3 regions of the Mesobacillus sp. S13 genome follow, and region 3 is predicted to be linked to each of the others. Evidence: riboswitches for the same ligand, from Rfam matches in the RefSeq annotation. Region 3 holds a riboswitch; each other region holds the start of a gene.

Region 1 (5,952 bases), 1.9 Mb from region 3:
TTGCTTGTTGAGCCACTTGATTCAGTTGATTCAAAATCTTTGTTACGATCATTTCGGTAAAATCATCATTGACCCAATGACCATCTTCATGAAAAAACTCATTATTCAATAGCGTGGTCAGGCAATCCAAGAGGACGATATCATTTTTCGTCAGAACCGTTGAAAGCGGGGAAAGGTTTCTCGGGATTTCCCAGGTTCTCCATTTCAACCCGCTGAGTTCACGGTCCTGTTGGTGGCGCAAGATTCTCTCTTTCATTTCATGATCGCTTGGCTGCCCTGCAGCGACATAATGCAGCTGGCCGGAATATTCAGCTTCCAATTTACCCGCAAGAATTTCAGCAAACCGGCTCTTGCCGCTGCGGACACCACCGCTGATAAAAATTAAAGACGACTGTCCAGCCATTCTTCCACCGCCCCCATCAATTTGTCGTTGGCTTCAGGACCCTTGACGGCAAATCGCAGCCATCTTCCTTCAAGCCCAGGAAAGTTCACAGTATGTCTTGGAATGATTCCGCTCGTAAGGAGGTTCTGCATGAATGGATACTGGTCAATAAGGGATGGGTCCCTCAGAAGGTAAAAATTAATCCTGGATGGAGAAACAAGCAGGTTCCGTTTTTGATAAAAACGGAAAAGCCGTTGTCTTTCCTGTTGTATCAGCGCAATGGTTTCAATTATGTATGATTCACTTTCGATGCACCATTCACCTGCCTTCAGGGCAATCGCATTTGTGCTCCAATGAGGCTGGAAGGGTGCAATTTTTCTGATGACAGCGGGATCTGCGAGCAAATAGCCGAGCCTCAAGCCAGGTATGGCAAACATTTTCGTCATCGAACGGATGATCAATAAATTCGGATACTCATTTATGTATGGAGTGATCGATTCGTATTCTGCAAGGAAGTCGTAAAACGCCTCATCCACAATCAGCAAGCATTGATTCCTTCTGCACTCCTCCAGCAGATGAAGAATAATCGATTTTTGATAGTAGGAACCTGTTGGATTATTAGGATTACAAAGAAATAAAGCATCCGCTTGCTGGAGTTTGTCACTTAAATCCTCGCCCGTCCATGCCCAGTTGGCCGGCAGCTGATGATACTCCACCTGGCAACCATTTGCCTTGCATGCTTCTTCATATTCCGAAAAAGCGGGCTGGACAATCACCGACTGTTTTCCAGCAAGCAAACGCCCAATCAGTGAAATGATTTCAGCACCGCCATTCCCAAGGAGAACCTGGCTTTCGTGCAAACCTTCCCTTTTGGCAATCTTTCTTTTTAAATTTGTTCCATGAGGGTCTGGATACTCTATGACAGACTCAAAGAGCTGTCCCCAATTCTCTTTTAATAAAGGAGGCGGACCCAGTGGATTAATATTGGCACTGAAATCAAGCGTTTCTATCGGAACTGGCAAATTCATTGCTTCATATAAATAGTGTGGATTGGCACCATGAGTAGGCCATTTCAAATAGAATCCCCCCAAGCCACAGGATGGCTAAAAAAAGTGGAACAGTACCTGTGACAATTTTGTTAACTGCTAGAATATGATTTTTCTCAAGGAAAACTAGTGCTTCGCCCATCGTTGCCCGCTCCGAAATGATCCCTTTATAATGATTGATGCCTCCGAGCTGGACTCCGAGTATGATTGCCACAGCAGCTTCTCCCCATCCGCTGTTTGGGCTAGGGTGCTTTTTGGCATCGCGCCTGACCAACTTCCACGCGGCCATTCTTGTCGTATAAAACGGACGATTCGCAACGATCATACAAACTGATGTTATCCGGCTTGGCACCCAGTTGACCAGATCATCCAGCTTCGCTGATGCCCAGCCAAAATCTAAATATTGATCGTTTTTATAACCAACCATCGAGTCACAGGTATTGATGGCCCGATACAAGAGCGCCAGCGGAGCTCCGCCAATCATTGCCCAGAAAAGAGGAGCGGTAATGCCATCGCTCGTGTTTTCGGCTACCGTTTCGACAGCAGCACGGACAATTTCAGGTTCCTGGAGCTGCTCTGTGTCCCGTCCAACTATCCAGCTAAGCTTATGCCTCGCCTTTCCCAAATCATTTTCTGCAAGTGGATGATAGACTGATAACCCGGCTTCCTTCAGGCTTTTTTGCGCAATGGCAGCCGCAATCATCACGGCTTCCATGAGGATTCCCACTAATGGATGAAGGTAATAAGACAATGATGTGACCAGGACAGCGACGCCTCCGACTGTCAGCAGGACGGCAGCGACCATGGCAATTCCTTTAGCTTTTCTGCCGCTGCCTCTATTCAATCCCCTGTCTAACTTGAAGATGAGAGTTCCCATCCATTTCACCGGATGAGGCCAGTCTGGCGGATCCCCAACGAACCAATCAAAGATGACAGCAAGTGTCAGGGCGATAAGGTGGTTCAGAATCATTTCGTCACCCTTTTCTTGCTGTTCCTGATTGCTTCTACTGTACATTCATGGACTCCCTTGCCAATAGTCCGCCCAAGAGGAGTGATCGTACCGGCGTATTCCAGCTTTTGTCCCTGCTGGCTCGAGGCAACCATGATGCTGTCAGTAGATGTACCCGTTGCCACCGTACCAGAAAGTTTGTCCCTTATTTCGAGATCGTGCAGCGCCTTTGTCTTTGCTTCAGTAGCTGTCATCATACTCTGGATGAACGCTTCCTCCGTCAGTACTCCGTTGACGAAAAGCCAAATGTTGATGGTTCCAGGTGACATGTCATAGGAGTAATACTCGCTGCTTTTCGAGGCGTCCACCGCATTGCCGGTACCTGCCGTCACAACGATAAATACAGAGAACCCTTCTTCCTGATAGTGCTTAAAACAAACATCCTCCAGCATCACAGCAGTCATCATCCCGACCGTTCCTTCAGGCTTAAATCCCTTTTCCTTCAAATAATGAATCATTTCTTCCCGATGGTCACTGCAATCATAACTCTTGTCCACATGCCGGTTCACAAAGCTGCTGTGCCAGCCTGTTCCCGCCCCGACAACTCCCGAAGACATTGTTCTTAATGGAATTGGAGAATTCAAGGCGATGAATCCTTCTCTCATTTGGAGATGGCGTTCTCCTATTTCCACTGATATTGCATCATTTGGGCTAGCCGCAGGAAACAAACTCGTTTCCTGCAATGCTCCCTTAGTATGAGACTTAGTTTTAATGCTTGTCCGCAAGATATGAGAACCCATCGTATTATTTAAAAACATCCGGGTAAACCGCTTTTGCAAGCTCTTCTACTCCTTCTGTCAGCCTTGGGCCTGTTCTTGTCACCTTGTCGGAATGAACATCGAAAACACGGTTTTCCTTGACCGCCGTAATCTTGTCCCAGCCTTCACGGCTTGTAACATTTTTCACCGGCTCAGGTGTATAGTAACCATGGGTCGTGATGATCACCTCAGGATTGCTTTTTATGATTGCCTCGGAATCCAGCTTTGGCCATCCCTCTTCTGTAACGGTGTTTTCTGCATGAATGATCTGCAGCATTTCGTCAATGAAGGTATTTTTTCCAGCAGCATAAACTTCAGGTGCAGGCGAAACCTCTACGAATACCGACTTTCTGTCCTCTTCTTTTATTTCCTTTGCCTTTGTCTTGATCTCTTCTATTTTCTTCTTCATGTCTGCGATCATAGCATCGGCTTTTTCCTTTTCGCCTGACGCTGTACCAATCATGCTGATTGATTCATATACTTCATCGAACGTTTTCGCATCATTCACGATCAGCACTGTAATTCCAGTGTCTTTAAGCTGCTGAAGTCCAGCTTCAGACGAATGTGCACTAGAAGCATGGGCAAGAACCAAATCAGGCTTCATAGAAATGATTTTCTCGAGATTGAACTCCATGCCGCCAATCTTCTCTTTCTCCCCCACTTCTTCAGGGAAATTATCAAAATCAGAAACTCCGACAATCTGTTCTTCCAGACCCAATCCATAGGCGATTTCCGTATTGCTCGGAATCAGGGAAACTATTTTTTCCGGTTTCGATTCTATGGTCACTTCCTGCCCTGTTCCATCCGTAATAGTGACAGGGAACTTCACTTCTGCCTGCTGGACAGTTTCAGTGTTCTTTGTCTCCTTAGCATTTGACTGCTCAGCATTGCTGCCGCAACCTGCCAAAGCACCAATTAATAACATTAAAGCAAATAATAACGCATTTAACTTCTTCATCTTTTCATTCCTCCGATTTTTGATTGAATCGATCGTTTTTTAACAAGCAATCAAACTTGCCTGTTCGGTGTAAAACAAAATGAAATCTTTCTATGAAACTAAAAAAACACCTCCATTTTACTCATGGAGATGTTTGTGTCGGTTCTTCTAATAAACAGCCAGAATCGTTCCCAAACACCTCCTATCCTCGTAGGTTGTGGCGCGAAGAATCAGGCAGGTCTCCTGGCTTCTGGTCATCGCTATCAAGCGCCTTCCCATACAAAAAGTACAGTGGCATCAGGCTTGAAGCTCCCAGTTACAGTGGCGGGACCGCGTTGGAATTTCACCAACTTCCCTATTAAGTCTCTAAACTACTAACTCGTTTAGAAGACACCAGATTCTTTATGTATTCAATTTTCCGCTGTTTTTAATTATACACAAATAATGTCGGGGGGAGTAATAATTTGTATGAATTTGTTAAAATTTAATTCTCATTGATTCCCTTCTGCAAGTTTAATCACTTAAAATGCAATGATAGTATGTTAGTTTTATACATAAAAAAATCAAAAGTCTTTAAGCCTTTTGATTATAAGACTTTGAACATTGTAAAAGTATTTATCAATATCGGGACCACCGCTCATGAAGCATTAATCTTCTTCACGGAATAGAATGGCTTCCTTCGCCATTACCGCAAGTTCAATTGTTTCAATGGTTTTGCAATAATTATTTAGTATCTCTCCATCCAAACTGACATCATCATGAATATAATCCAGTACATGCAAATCCTCAAACCAATCTCCACTCTCTGCTTCCTCATGAGGGGTATTAGGCCACGCATATTTTAAAGCAGGACTGTATAGCCGCTCGGCACCCTTTCTCAACACACAATTTTTGACCTTTCGCTTATAAAGGGACCGGGGAAATGAGTCATTCACATCATTAAACAAATCCGGCCAATAATCCTTTCGCGAGCCCGTGTGAGGGTGTTCATGAGCCCATTTCAATACCCCTTCCAGCATCTCTTCCTGCTGAAAAAGAAGCGAGTACAATTTTTTTCCGAATATAATTCTTTCGTGGAGCGAAGTGAAATACCGTAAGGATGCGCCGGCAAGCGAAGCCTTCTCCCTTTTGTCCCCTATACCATAGGGAAAAATAGTGTTATTAAGGTTCAAAAAATCATACATTTTAAAGCTGACCGTACCTGTTACGACTTTTTTATAATGATGATTTTGAATCAATCTTTTTTCCAAATAGCTTTGTTCATTGATGACCATCGCAACAGCCAAAGTAGATTTATCCCCACTGTGCCAATAATAGCGCCACATCGTCTCCATGAAGGCGGAAGTTTGAAAATGAGGCAGAAGATGGAACATTTCCTTGCTGCTCATCACACTCAGCTCATAAATCATAAATTGAGGATACACATCTTGAAAAATCAGCCAGCTGCCGCGTTCCAAAAAGGCAAAAAAGTCGTTCTGTTCTCTTTCAGACAATAGTTTTGTCAGCAACTCCCCTTTTAAATCCGTCATGTTCCAGCCGACGTTACGCGATACCATATGTCCGAGAAATGCCCAATGTATTTCAGGGTGTTGAAGGTAAAACCGAAAATACGCTTGCGTCCGTGATACATTGTTCTGATTAAGTTGTCTCGTCTGTTCTTTTATAAGCTGAATCCATCGTTTATCATATTTTGACAAACTGGGCAGATGGCCGGAAGATTTCTTTTTCATCTTTTTCTTTAAATCTTTTTTCACGTCTGCGAAAGAGTTCAGCAAAAACGGCATCATCCTTCATAATAGTTCATTTTTAGCGGATCAGTC
Region 2 (5,952 bases), 190 kb from region 3:
ATTAGCAGGAAGTATAGGCTTATGACAAAACTGCCGCCCACAAAGCCGAATTCCTCGCCAATGACGCTGAAAATGAAATCTGTATGGCTTTCCGGGATATAGACTTCACTCCCATTGATGCCCTTTCCGGTTAGCATGCCGGAGCCAATCGCACTGAGTGACTTTAATAAATGGTATCCATACTCCGGGTAGCTCTCAGGGTCAAGCCACGCATATATCCGCCCGAACTGATACGTTTTTACTCCAAGGTACTTCTTAAGAATCTCAGGTTTCCAGATCACGAGATATAGAATGCCAGCACCAAATGCAGCTCCGCCCCCATAAAGAGGCAGAATGATTTTCCAGGTGATCCCTGAAACAAGGATGATCCCGGTGAATATGGCCAGCACGACGAGAGAGGTTCCCAAGTCAGGCTGGAGCATGATCATTCCAAGTGGCAGGGCTGTAATGAAGCCAAGCTTGATGAAAAGAAGGAAGTCTGTTTGAAGAGTCTTTGTCGCATGTTTTTTATGATGAGCATAAATCGTGCTGCTAAGGGCAAGAATCAAGAAGACCTTCATGAACTCTGAGGGCTGAATTGAACCGAATGGCTCGATGAAGAACCAGCTTTTGGCCCCGTTCCGTTCTTCGGCGATACTGGCAGGTGCGAAAAACAGGAAGACGAGCAGGAACACTCCGAAACCATACAAATACCATGAAAGTTTGCGGTATTGTTCACTGTCGAACATCATCACAACTGTGATGATCCCGGATCCGACGACATACCAGAATATTTGTTTGTATAAAAAGTTTTGACCGACATACTGCCCCGTTTTCTGTGCGCTGTATATAGCAATGCAGCTAGTAAGAAAAAACAGCAATAAGAGGAGCGTCAATGTCCAATCAAATCTGTCGAATTTTTTAATCGATTTCTCCATTTGCTACACCCTGTCCCATTCCTTAGTCCGGTGAATTTTTTCGCTTTCAGTTAGCTTTCCTGCTCACTGCTCAGCAGTCTTACCATTTTATGCTAGCGTAAAAGGATGATTCTTACAATCCCTGCCAAGGTAACATATTCCTGTAACTATTAGACGATTTAATAGACGTGTTAGTTTCTGGTCCAGGTTGGATTCTTTTTGCGGAAAAAGTCGATAATAATTATGTTTTTGAAGTGTCAGGATAAGATATTTTCTGTCATTTTTGTTAGAATGGAAGAAGTGTTATTTGTACGGAGCCGCTGGTCATTTGCAGCTGAGAATTTTTCCAGGAGGTTTTGTCTTTGAAAAAGAACCATCCTTATAGCAGGGATTTACTATATGTCCATATGAACGAACGGGACCAGTATGTGCTCTCGCATGGGGTCGAATTCCATGAATTCGCAAGGTCATTGTCTGATTCACTCAACCATCTGCTGCTGTTGAAGCATCGCTATGAGGATGGTGAGTTCAACAGACATACTTTATTTGAGTATGTATCTGAAGACAGCGTCGAAAAATTAGTTGGAGCCAATGTCCATGCATACGGGGATTTTTGCTGGATCGATTTTGAGGAAGTGGAAGCATTGAATGTGCTGTCGGCCCAAGAGATTGCTGAGCTTCTTTATCTCGGGCATATCAAGCATCATTTGAAACTGCCTTTTTATAATCAGCTTAATAACCGTTTTGTGTTCCTCTCCACTGAAGATGGCTGGTTCAATAAAACCTATTACCGCAATCTCAATGATTTTTTCCGAATGCTTGGCCTTGTCCTGTCAGGCAAACTAGGGGAAATGAAGCCGGAAAAAACACTGCTCGGGATCCGGAAAAAGAAATCCTATCCTTCTGTCAGCAAGGAAATCCTGAAATCATTGACGCCAGCCCTAAAAGAAGGGGCCGTATTTTCGCTGAAAAACATCCAACAAAGCCGTAACAGAATTGAAATCCCAATCTGGATCATCGGTGATTTTGCCAACATGGATGATATGCATGATGAATATAAAGAAGCCAGCACCAGCAATCCGGATGGCAGGATTATCTTCGATAAAAAAGCTAAAGAGTGGAGCTTGCTTGCTCAATAAATCTGTTTTCGGAAAGAATGTTGTTAAAATCCTAAAACCGATTTTAACGTAACAAATACTCAGTTTGTAGGTCGTTATTAAGTGTTCAAGCTCTTTTCTCACAATAGGCTAAAATCTTTATGAAGAAAAATGGTCATTTAATCCTATTCTGTAGTCAATAGCAACAAAGTTTGAGAAAAGAGCTTCCAATAAGTCGAAAAAGAAATTTTTTTGGAGCAATTTTTGGAATCGTGTATAATGGGATTTAGCGGAAAATTACATATCAAATGAACAGGTGTCTTTTTATCACAAGACTTAATAGGGAAGTTGGTGAAAATCCAACGCGGTCCCGCCACTGTAAATGGGAGCAAGCTGTAAATGCCACTGTACAAATGTATGGGAAGGCGCAGCGAGCATTGACCATGAGCCAGGAGACCTGCCTGTCCATTGCACAAGCAAACCTACGAGGATAGGGAGGTGCCGGCTGGCTCTATGTATTTTATGATGATAAAAACATTTGCTTACTCGGACATCTCCCCTTCAGGTGGAGATGTTTTTTTATTTATTAAAGGCTTTGGTCAATATTTGCACGATTTTAACATTCTGTTGATTGGAGTGAAAGGTGAAGCGCCTGGGACGGAAATCAACAGCCTGATTTGGCAAAGCTCATCGAAAAATTGGAGGAGAAGCAAATGAAGAAGTTATTGATGTTGATGATGGCAGCAGCCATGATCTTGGCAGGCTGCGGCACGGAAGCACAGCCAGAAAAGAAGGAAAGCGAACAAACTGCGCAGGAGCAGAAGGCTGGATACCCGGTTACGGTAAAAGATGCGCTTGATGAAGAAGTTGTCATTGAGGAAAAGCCTGAAAAAATCATTTCCCTGATGCCGAGCAACACGGAAATCGTTTATGCACTTGAAAGCGGAGACGCGATTGTCGGTGTCACCGATTTCGACAATTATCCAGAAGAGGCAATGGCAAAGGAAAAAGTCGGCGGCATGGAGTTCAATATCGAGAAGATGATTTCCCTTAAGCCGGACCTCGTCCTTGCACCTGGTTCAACTGCGGATACCGCGAAAGAGGGGCTTCAGCAGTTGAAGGATGCGGGAATTGCTGTTGTCGTCGTGAATGATGCTCAGTCATTTGAAGAGGTATATCGATCAATCGAGATGATTGGCCAGGCCATCGGCGAGACAGATAAGGCAGATGAACTTATTGAGAATATGAAAAATAGTTTTGCGGAACTGAAGAAGAAAGCAGAAGCAATTAAACCTGAAGAGCAGAAAGCTGTATTTGTCGAGGTTTCACCAGCGCCGGAAATCTACACTGCTGGCAAGAGTACATTTATCAATGAAATGCTGGAGTTGATCGGCGCAAAGAATGCTGCTGGCGATCTGGATGGCTGGGCGAAGGTTGACCCGGAAGCCATCATTGAGCGTAATCCGGATGTCATTGTGACAACCTATGGTTATTATACAGAAAATGCAGATGAGCAGGTTCTTGCGCGGCAGGGCTGGAATAATGTAAAAGCGGTCAAGGACCAGCGTGTATATGATGTCCACTCCGACCTCGTTACCCGTTCAGGTCCAAGGCTCGCTGAAGGAGCAGAGGAGCTTGCGAAAACCATTTACCCAGACGTTTTTAAATAATAAAGGAATTGCCTATCTATTTGCGGCAGCATTCTTGATCATCTCGATGCTGCTGGGCATCTCCATCGGAACGGTTTCCATCCCTGTGCCCGCTATTATTGAGATTATTGGTGCTGAGATTTTCCGCTTACAGGGACAGGAAATCGATCCGATGTATGCAAGTATCGTCATGGAAATCAGGCTGCCGCGTGTATTGCTGGCAGGGCTTGTAGGAGCATCTCTGGCTATTGCCGGTGCTGCCTTCCAGGGCCTGCTGCGCAATCCGCTGGCAGATCCCTACACGCTTGGGATTTCATCAGGTGCTTCCATCGGTGCGGTTGTCACGCTGTTTTTTGGCATTTCACTGCCGCTGATTGGTGCCTTCACCTTGCCGGTGCTGACTATTTTATTCGCCTTTGCCACAGTCTTATTTGTGCTGTTTTTTGCCCGGAAAGTCGACAGGCTGCTCAGGGTGGAGACGATCATTCTAACCGGAATTATCTTAAGTTCATTTCTAGGTTCTTTCATTTCTTTGATGATTGCGCTCTCCGGCGAAGAGCTGAGGCAAATCATCGGCTGGCTTTTGGGCAGCGTGTCGATGCGCGGCTGGGATTATATTAAGATTATTTTTCCTTTCTTTATAATCGGATTGGTGATTTTGCTTGCCAACACAAGAGAACTGAATGCCATGTCGTTTGGCGAGGAGCGCGCACAGCATCTAGGTGTCAATGTTGAGCGCCGGAAGCTGCTGATTTTGCTTTCTGGTTCACTTTTAACAGGTTCAGCGGTTGCCGTATCCGGGACAATCGGCTTCGTCGGTCTCGTCATTCCTCATCTGACAAGGACAGTCTGGGGACCGGACCATCGTCATCTGCTGCCGCTATCCGTCCTGATGGGCAGCGGCTTCCTGATTCTCGCAGACCTGATATCCCGAACGATCATCGCTCCTTCGGAATTGCCGATCGGCGTGATCACGGCATTAATCGGTGCGCCGGTTTTTGCGTTTATTTTAATGAAAAATCGCAAGGAAAGAAGTGCTGGCTGATGATCACAGTGAAGAATCTAACAGGCGGATATGCAGGTGGCGAGGTGTTGAAGGGAATCTCCTTTCAGGTTGGCAAGGGTGAGTTGTTTGGAATTCTTGGCCCGAACGGAAGCGGGAAAACCACTCTGTTAAAAATGATCAGTGGCGCTTTGGAATCCAGGGAAGGTGACATTGAGCTGGACGGCCGGCCATTGACCCAGTATACACCGAAGCAGCTTGCCAGGATGATGGCAGTCCTGCCGCAGCATTCTGACCAGGCCTTCCCTTATAGTGTGAAAGAAACCGTATCGCTCGGGCGCTATGCACACCAGAAAGGCTGGTTCCACAGCTGGAGTGAGGAAGATGAACAGATTGTCGTGAAGGTGATGGACCAGACAGGAATTACCCATCTCCAGGAAAAATCAATCGTCGAACTATCTGGCGGCGAAAAACAGCGAGTCTACCTCGCTCAGGCACTGGCGCAGCAACCGAGGATTCTGCTGCTCGATGAACCAACGAATCATCTTGACCTAAGTTTTCAAAAAGAGCTGCTGGACCTGCTGAAAAAATGGGCAGCTGAAGAGGAGTTGACGGTCGTCTCCATTTTTCATGATTTGAACCTGGCATCACTGTATTGTGACAGGCTGCTGCTGATGGAAAACGGAGAGTTGCTGATTGTCGACTCTCCTGTTGAAGTGTTAAAAGAAGAGCGGATCAAAAGTGTCTATAAGACGGAGATCAAAAACCATCCGCATCCGGAAATCGCTAGGCCTCAATTGCTGCTCATGCCGGAAACCGACGGCGTTCATGACGCTGCGCCGCAAATAGACGACAGATTTCTTGATGTGGGGGCAGACCGTATTGACCTACAGTCACCAGTGAAGTTGAGGACAATGTCTTCGGGAATCACCGGTGCCGGGATTGGCTGGCATAGTTCGTTCGTTCACCGTGTTGTCCCGATGGAGTATGACTGCAGTGACCATAAAGCAGAAATGGCAGACTACTTACAGGAGAATGGATTCATCCCAAGCGAAACGGTGGGGATGATGACGGCTGTTCCGGTTGAAACAGCATCATACCGCTCCTTTGAAGCTGAAGGAATGTCGATTTTCATTATTGTTTCTGCGGGCAGCACACATCGGGACAGCCCCCGGAATATCAATACATGGCTGTTCATTAACGGCAAAATTTCTGAGGAAGCTTTTATCCAGAGTGCAATGACCGCGGCAGAAGCAAAAATAAGTGTCTTGCAGGAACTGGAAGGGAGCGGAGCTGGGGTTGCCGGC
Region 3 (5,952 bases):
CGGACGCATGGAGCGAGAAGGCAAAAAAGTGAAGATCATCCACATCACAGAAATTTTAAATACACACTAAGGAACGGAGGGAAAAGAGATGAGCATCAAAATTGGTGAAGTTCCTTATAAAGATCGAATCCAAAAAGGAATTAAAGATGATTTTATGCGGCAGGCTGTTTCCTCCGCGCAAGGCAGATTCCGGACCGGACGGCTTACACAGGCGGCTGAGCTTGGAAACTGGGAGGACTGGCGCGATTTAGGTGAGGAAATCCGCACCCATACGCTGGAAAACCTCGATTATTACCTGCATCAATTGAGTGAGCAAGTATCAAGACGCGGCGGGCATGTATTTTTTGCCGAGACAGCAGAAGAAGCGAACCAGTATGTGAAAAGCATCATTCAAAAGAAAGATGCGAAAAAAGTCGTCAAGGCGAAATCGATGGTCACTGAGGAAATCGGCTTGAATAAGGCGCTTGAGGAAGTTGGCGCTGAAGTGGTGGAATCCGACCTTGGCGAATGGATCCTGCAATTGGATGAAGATCCGCCATCCCATATCGTGACTCCTGCGCTGCATAAAAACAAACAACAGATCCGCGAAACGTTCGCGAAGAAAAAAGGCTATACCGGATCTGACACGCCGGAGGAACTGGCTGCCTTTGCCCGTGAGCAGCTGCGCCAGGACTTTTTATCAGCTGATGTCGGTGTGACTGGCTGCAACTTTGCGATTGCGGAGTCTGGCTCAATCACGCTGGTCACAAATGAAGGGAACGCCGAAATGGTGACGAGTCTTCCGGATATCGTGATCACGGTGATGGGTATGGAACGGATCGTACCGACATGGGAAGAGATGGAGGTCCTTGTCAGTCTATTGACACGTGCGGCGGTTGGTCAGAAATTGACGAGCTATATCACGGCGATTACGGGTGCTGGCCTTGAGCAGGAAGTGGACAGTCCTGAGGAATTCCATTTGGTGATTGTCGACAACGGACGCTCGAAAATCCTTGGAACCGAGTTTCAATCGGCTCTGCATTGCATTCGCTGTGCAGCCTGCATCAATGCATGTCCGGTTTACCGTCATATCGGCGGGCATGCATACAACTCAATTTATCCGGGGCCAATCGGTGCTGTGATCACACCGCTGCTGGAAGGTTACGAAGATCATAAAGAGCTTCCATATGCATCGACCTTGTGTGCAGCCTGTACGGAAGCCTGTCCTGTTAAAATTCCACTGCATGAGCATCTGATCCGCCATCGACAGATCATTGTGGAAAAAAATATGACCCCAACGGCAGAAAAGTTGATGATGAAAGGTTTTTCCACTTGGGCTTCTAATCCGTCGGTTTATAATATGAGTGCGAAAATGGCCAAGCCGGCACTTGGGCCATGGACGAAAGATGGAATGATTGAAAATGGGCCAGGGCCACTGAAGGCGTGGACCGAAGTCCGTGATTTTTATGCTCCACAGGGACAGTCGTTCCGTTCGTGGTTCAAGCAAAGACAGAAGGACGGTGAATCCAAATGAGCATCCAGAATCGAGAAGCCTTTTTAAATAAACTGGCGTCCAGACTAGGCCGGGAGCGACGGACAGAAGGAGTACAGCGGCCACAATGGAGCGTTACTCCTCAGGATGAAGTGTTCAAAGGTATGAGCCAGGACGAATTGGTTGAAGTGCTTGAAAAACATTGCCAGGTCATCCATACCACTTTTAAAAGGACAGACCGTGCCGGCCTGACGGAAGTTTTGAACGAAACGCTTCAGGCCTATGAAGGCAAGGCGATTGTCACATCCAATGATGTCCGCCATCAGGAGTATGGGATCACGAAGTTTTTCGAAGACCAGGGAGACAGTGTGGATGTCCATGTGTGGAATCCAGCGCTTGGCAAGGAAAATCAAAAGATTGCGGAACGAGCAGATGTAGGGCTTGTGTTCAGCGACATCACGCTTGCCGAGTCTGGCACTGTGACATTGTTCAATACGAAAGACAATGGGCGATCGATCAGTCTGCTGCCGCGGACGTTCATTGCCATCATTCCGAAAAGCACCCTCGTGCCACGGATGACTCAGGCAGCCAGACACATCCACGAGGCACAGGCCAGCGGCGAAGACGTCCCTTCCTATGTCAGTTTCATCACCGGCCCAAGCAACAGTGCCGACATCGAAATGAACCTGATTGTCGGAGTGCACGGACCTGTCAAAGCAACATACATTGTCGTGGATTAAGCTTCGATGAAAAATAGTTGAAAAAGAATGAAAGATGATATACTATCATTTCATAACACGATATATTGTGTTAGATAAGTAGTTTCATAACTAAATATTGAATATACCGGTAAATATGGTGTCTGAATAAGACTTAATAGGGAATCTGGTGAGAATCCAGAACTGTTCCCGCAACTGTAAGTGCTGACGAAATGAGGAAGAACCACTGTCTAACAAATAGATGGGAAGGCCTCAAAGTAGGGTGAAGCACAAGTCAGGAGACCTGCCATATCTATTCGTGTTATCTTCTTCGGGAATTGGGAAGGTATTACGGGGATCAATTGACAGGCTCATGCTGTTTTTTAGCTACATATGAGCGTTCATGACATCAACGTTAACTTTAACCCATCTTTCGAGATGGGTTTTTCTCATTTTTCAGGAAGTATTTTTAAAAAAACAGGAGGTTAGGAATGGAAGGATTATCAACAAATGTGTCGAGGACTTTTCAAAATGTGCTTGTTTTGCCTCCGGACACCAACCATCTTGGGACGATTTTTGGCGGAACGGTATTGGCATATATTGATGAAATTGCTGCGATAGCGGCGATGAAACACAGCAGAACGGCAGTCGTCACGGCCTCGATTGACTCGGTTAATTTTCTCTCTTCCGCAGTAGTGGGCGATATATTGACCCTGGAAGCAATCGTGATTTCGACAGGGAGAACATCCATGGAAGTGTTCGTAAAAGTGGAAAGCGAAAACTTGAAGACTTGTAAAAAGACTTTGACGACCACCTCGATTTTAACCATGGTCGCTAAGGATGAAAAGGGTACTCCCGTTCCGGTGGCAAAGGTCATTCCAGAGAATGATGAGGAGTGGCAGCTGTTCAACACGGCTGATATGAGAAGGCAGCATAGACTGGAAAAGAGGAAGAGTAATCAAGCTGGAGGGATCGTGAATGAGCAATCAAGTAAAAGAGGATAGAGCCGCGAAGCAGATCGAAGAAATGGAACGAGCATTCCCACTGCTGGACTTTTCGGATTTTAAAGAAAAAACGGAACAGGCTCTTCGGGTGAAAAATATGACAGATGACCAGGTCAAGAACATGCTGATTCTGAACGCAGTAGAGCGAATTGACCGGAATGAGCCAGATTGGACCTATGTTGCAGCACGGCTTTACCAGAAGAGATTGTACAAGCTTAGTTCGTCCTTCAGAGGAGCAACTGGTTACGGATCCTTCTATGAATTGATCAATAGGTTGATAGAAATAGGGATCTATGATGGGAAAATCGTAGAATCTTACTCACGGGAAGAAATCGATTTTCTTGAGAGAGTCATTGAGCCCGAGAGAGACGAACTGTTTACATATATTGGCCTGTTAACGATGGTGGAAAGGTACCTGGCACGCACGCATACAGGGGATGTTGCTGAACTGCCGCAGGAGCGGTTCATGATTATCGCCATGACCCTTCTGGCGGAAGAGCCGAAAGAAAAGCGGCTTCAATTAGTGGAGGAAGCTTACTGGGCGCTTTCAAACCTCTATATGACTGTGGCGACTCCAACGCTAGCCAATGCCGGCAAAAGCTATGGCCAGCTATCGAGCTGCTTTATCGATACGGTGGCTGATGATTTAAGGAGCATCTATGATTCCAACACGGACATTTCTACCTTAAGTAAGAACGGAGGAGGCATCGGTGTCTATCTCGGGAAAATCAGGAGCCGCGGCAGTGATATTAAAGGCTTTAAAGGGATCAGTTCAGGTGTCATTCCATGGATGAAGCAGCTGAATAACACAGCGGTTTCGGTCGATCAATTGGGGCAGCGCCAGGGTGCAATCGCTGTCTACCTGGATGTGTGGCATAAAGACATTTTCCCATTCCTTGACGCAAAGCTGAACAATGGGGACGAGCGCCAGCGTACCCATGATTTATTCACAGGCATCTGCCTCCCGGACCTTTTTATGGAGCAAGTAGAAAAACGCGGGGACTGGTATTTGTTTGACCCTCATGAGGTAAGGCGCGTCATGGGCTATTCGCTTGAGGATTTCTTTGATGAGGAGAAGGGGACAGGCTCCTTCCGGGATAAGTACTGGGAATGCGTCTATCATCCAGGCTTGTCACATGAAGTGGTACCTGCCATCGAAATCTTTAAATCAATCATGATTTCCCAGCTTGAAACCGGCACTCCTTATATGTTTTACAGGGACCAGGTGAACAGGCTGAATGCCAATCATCATAAGGGTATGATTTACTGCAGCAATCTTTGCACGGAAATTACCCAGAACATGAGCCCGACCCTCCTGGAAGAGGAAAAAGTGGAGGATGGGAAGATTTTAATCTATAAAAAGCCAGGCGACTTTGTCGTCTGTAACTTATCCTCGATTTCCCTGGCGAAAAGTGTCATGGATGAGGTTCTTGAGAGAGTGATTCATATACTGGTCCGAATGCTTGATAACGTCATCGATATCAATGAAATCCCTGTACTGCAGGCACAGTTGACCAATAAGAATTATCGGGGAATCGGACTGGGAACATTCGGCTGGCATCATCTTCTCGCTCTGAAAGGAATCAAATGGGAGAGTGAAGAAGCTGTCGAGTATTGTGATACTCTCTATGAAAAAATCGCCTATTTAACGATCAGTGCAAGCATGGAGCTGGCAAAGGAAAAAGGGGCTTATCCTTATTTCGAAGGATCAGATTGGTGTACAGGACAGTTTTTCGAGAAGAGGCAGTATAAAGGAAAAATGTGGGGGGATCTCTCAGAGGAAGTAAAAGAGCATGGCATCAGGAACGGATACCTGATGGCAGTGGCGCCGAATTCCTCCACCTCGATCCTGGCAGGTTCGACAGCAAGCATAGACCCGATTTTCAGGCTTGAGTACTCGGAGGAGAAGAAAGATTACAAGATTCCGGTGACCGCACCTGACTTAACAGCGGAAACGATGTGGTTCTATAAGACGGCCTACAATGTGGACCAGCACTGGAGCATCAGGCAGAATGCAAGGCGCCAGCGCCATATTGACCAATCCATCTCGTTTAATTTTTATGTGAAAAATACGATCAAAGCAAAGGCGCTCCTGGATTTGCATCTGGATGCCTGGAAATCCGGATTGAAGACCACATATTATGTGCGTTCCACATCGAGCAGTGATTTTGTGGAATGTGAAAGCTGCCATAGTTAAGAGGAAGGGACGGGAAAATTCATGAAAAAAAGAGTGCTGATTGATGTCGATGCGCCTAATGCTTCAACCGGTATCATCAATGGCAGGAGTTCGAATATCCTGAATTGGGATGATGTGCGTTACCAATGGGCATATCCAAAATATAAGAGGATGCTCGGGAATTTCTGGACTCCTTTTGAAATCAACATGTCAAAGGATATCAAACAGTTTCCCGCACTATCTGAAAAGGAACAGGATACATTTTTAAAAATCATCGGGCTGCTGGCATTGCTCGACAGCATTCAAACCGACTATGCCGGTAAAGTGGCTGATTACCTTACCGACTCCAGTTTGAATGCGCTGATGATCATGCTGGCCCAGCAGGAAGTGATTCATAACCATTCCTACAGCTATGTGCTGTCAAGCATCGTTTCCAAATCGAAGCAGGAGGAAGTGTTCGACTACTGGAGGACAGAACCGACTTTAAGCAAGCGGAACGAATTCATCACGGACGGGTACAAAGGTTTTGCACAGAATCCGAGCATTGAAAACCTGCTGCATTCCATTGTTTATGATGTCATCCTTGAGGGCTTGTTTTTTTAC

The links. Region 3 has a riboswitch for cobalamin ahead of LGO15_RS02020 (acyl-CoA thioesterase). Riboswitches for the same ligand answer to the same signal wherever they lie in the genome.
Region 1: another riboswitch for cobalamin. It lies ahead of LGO15_RS11500 (ABC transporter substrate-binding protein); the one in region 3 lies ahead of LGO15_RS02020 (acyl-CoA thioesterase).
Region 2: another riboswitch for cobalamin. It lies ahead of LGO15_RS01145 (ABC transporter substrate-binding protein); the one in region 3 lies ahead of LGO15_RS02020 (acyl-CoA thioesterase).

Annotation. Positions count from the first base shown of each region.
Region 1 is NZ_CP084622.1:2,252,202-2,258,153, reverse strand. Features, by position in the region: gene LGO15_RS11520 (bifunctional adenosylcobinamide kinase/adenosylcobinamide-phosphate guanylyltransferase) at 1-403, opposite strand, end outside; gene cobD (threonine-phosphate decarboxylase CobD) at 382-1,458, opposite strand; gene cbiB (adenosylcobinamide-phosphate synthase CbiB) at 1,415-2,398, opposite strand; gene LGO15_RS11505 (adenosylcobinamide amidohydrolase) at 2,395-3,216, opposite strand; gene LGO15_RS11500 (ABC transporter substrate-binding protein) at 3,182-4,153, opposite strand; cobalamin riboswitch at 4,348-4,545, opposite strand; gene LGO15_RS11495 (DUF2515 family protein) at 4,780-5,916, opposite strand.
Region 2 is NZ_CP084622.1:204,078-210,029, forward strand. Features, by position in the region: gene LGO15_RS01135 (FtsW/RodA/SpoVE family cell cycle protein) at 1-917, opposite strand, end outside; gene LGO15_RS01140 (hypothetical protein) at 1,259-2,035, shown strand; cobalamin riboswitch at 2,291-2,473, shown strand; gene LGO15_RS01145 (ABC transporter substrate-binding protein) at 2,707-3,663, shown strand; gene LGO15_RS01150 (FecCD family ABC transporter permease) at 3,629-4,687, shown strand; gene LGO15_RS01155 (heme ABC transporter ATP-binding protein) at 4,687-5,952, shown strand, end outside.
Region 3 is NZ_CP084622.1:395,993-401,944, forward strand. Features, by position in the region: gene LGO15_RS02005 ((Fe-S)-binding protein) at 1-70, shown strand, start outside; gene LGO15_RS02010 (LutB/LldF family L-lactate oxidation iron-sulfur protein) at 89-1,513, shown strand; gene LGO15_RS02015 (LutC/YkgG family protein) at 1,510-2,211, shown strand; cobalamin riboswitch at 2,311-2,496, shown strand; gene LGO15_RS02020 (acyl-CoA thioesterase) at 2,661-3,173, shown strand; gene LGO15_RS02025 (ribonucleoside-diphosphate reductase subunit alpha) at 3,148-5,370, shown strand; gene LGO15_RS02030 (ribonucleotide-diphosphate reductase subunit beta) at 5,392-5,952, shown strand, end outside.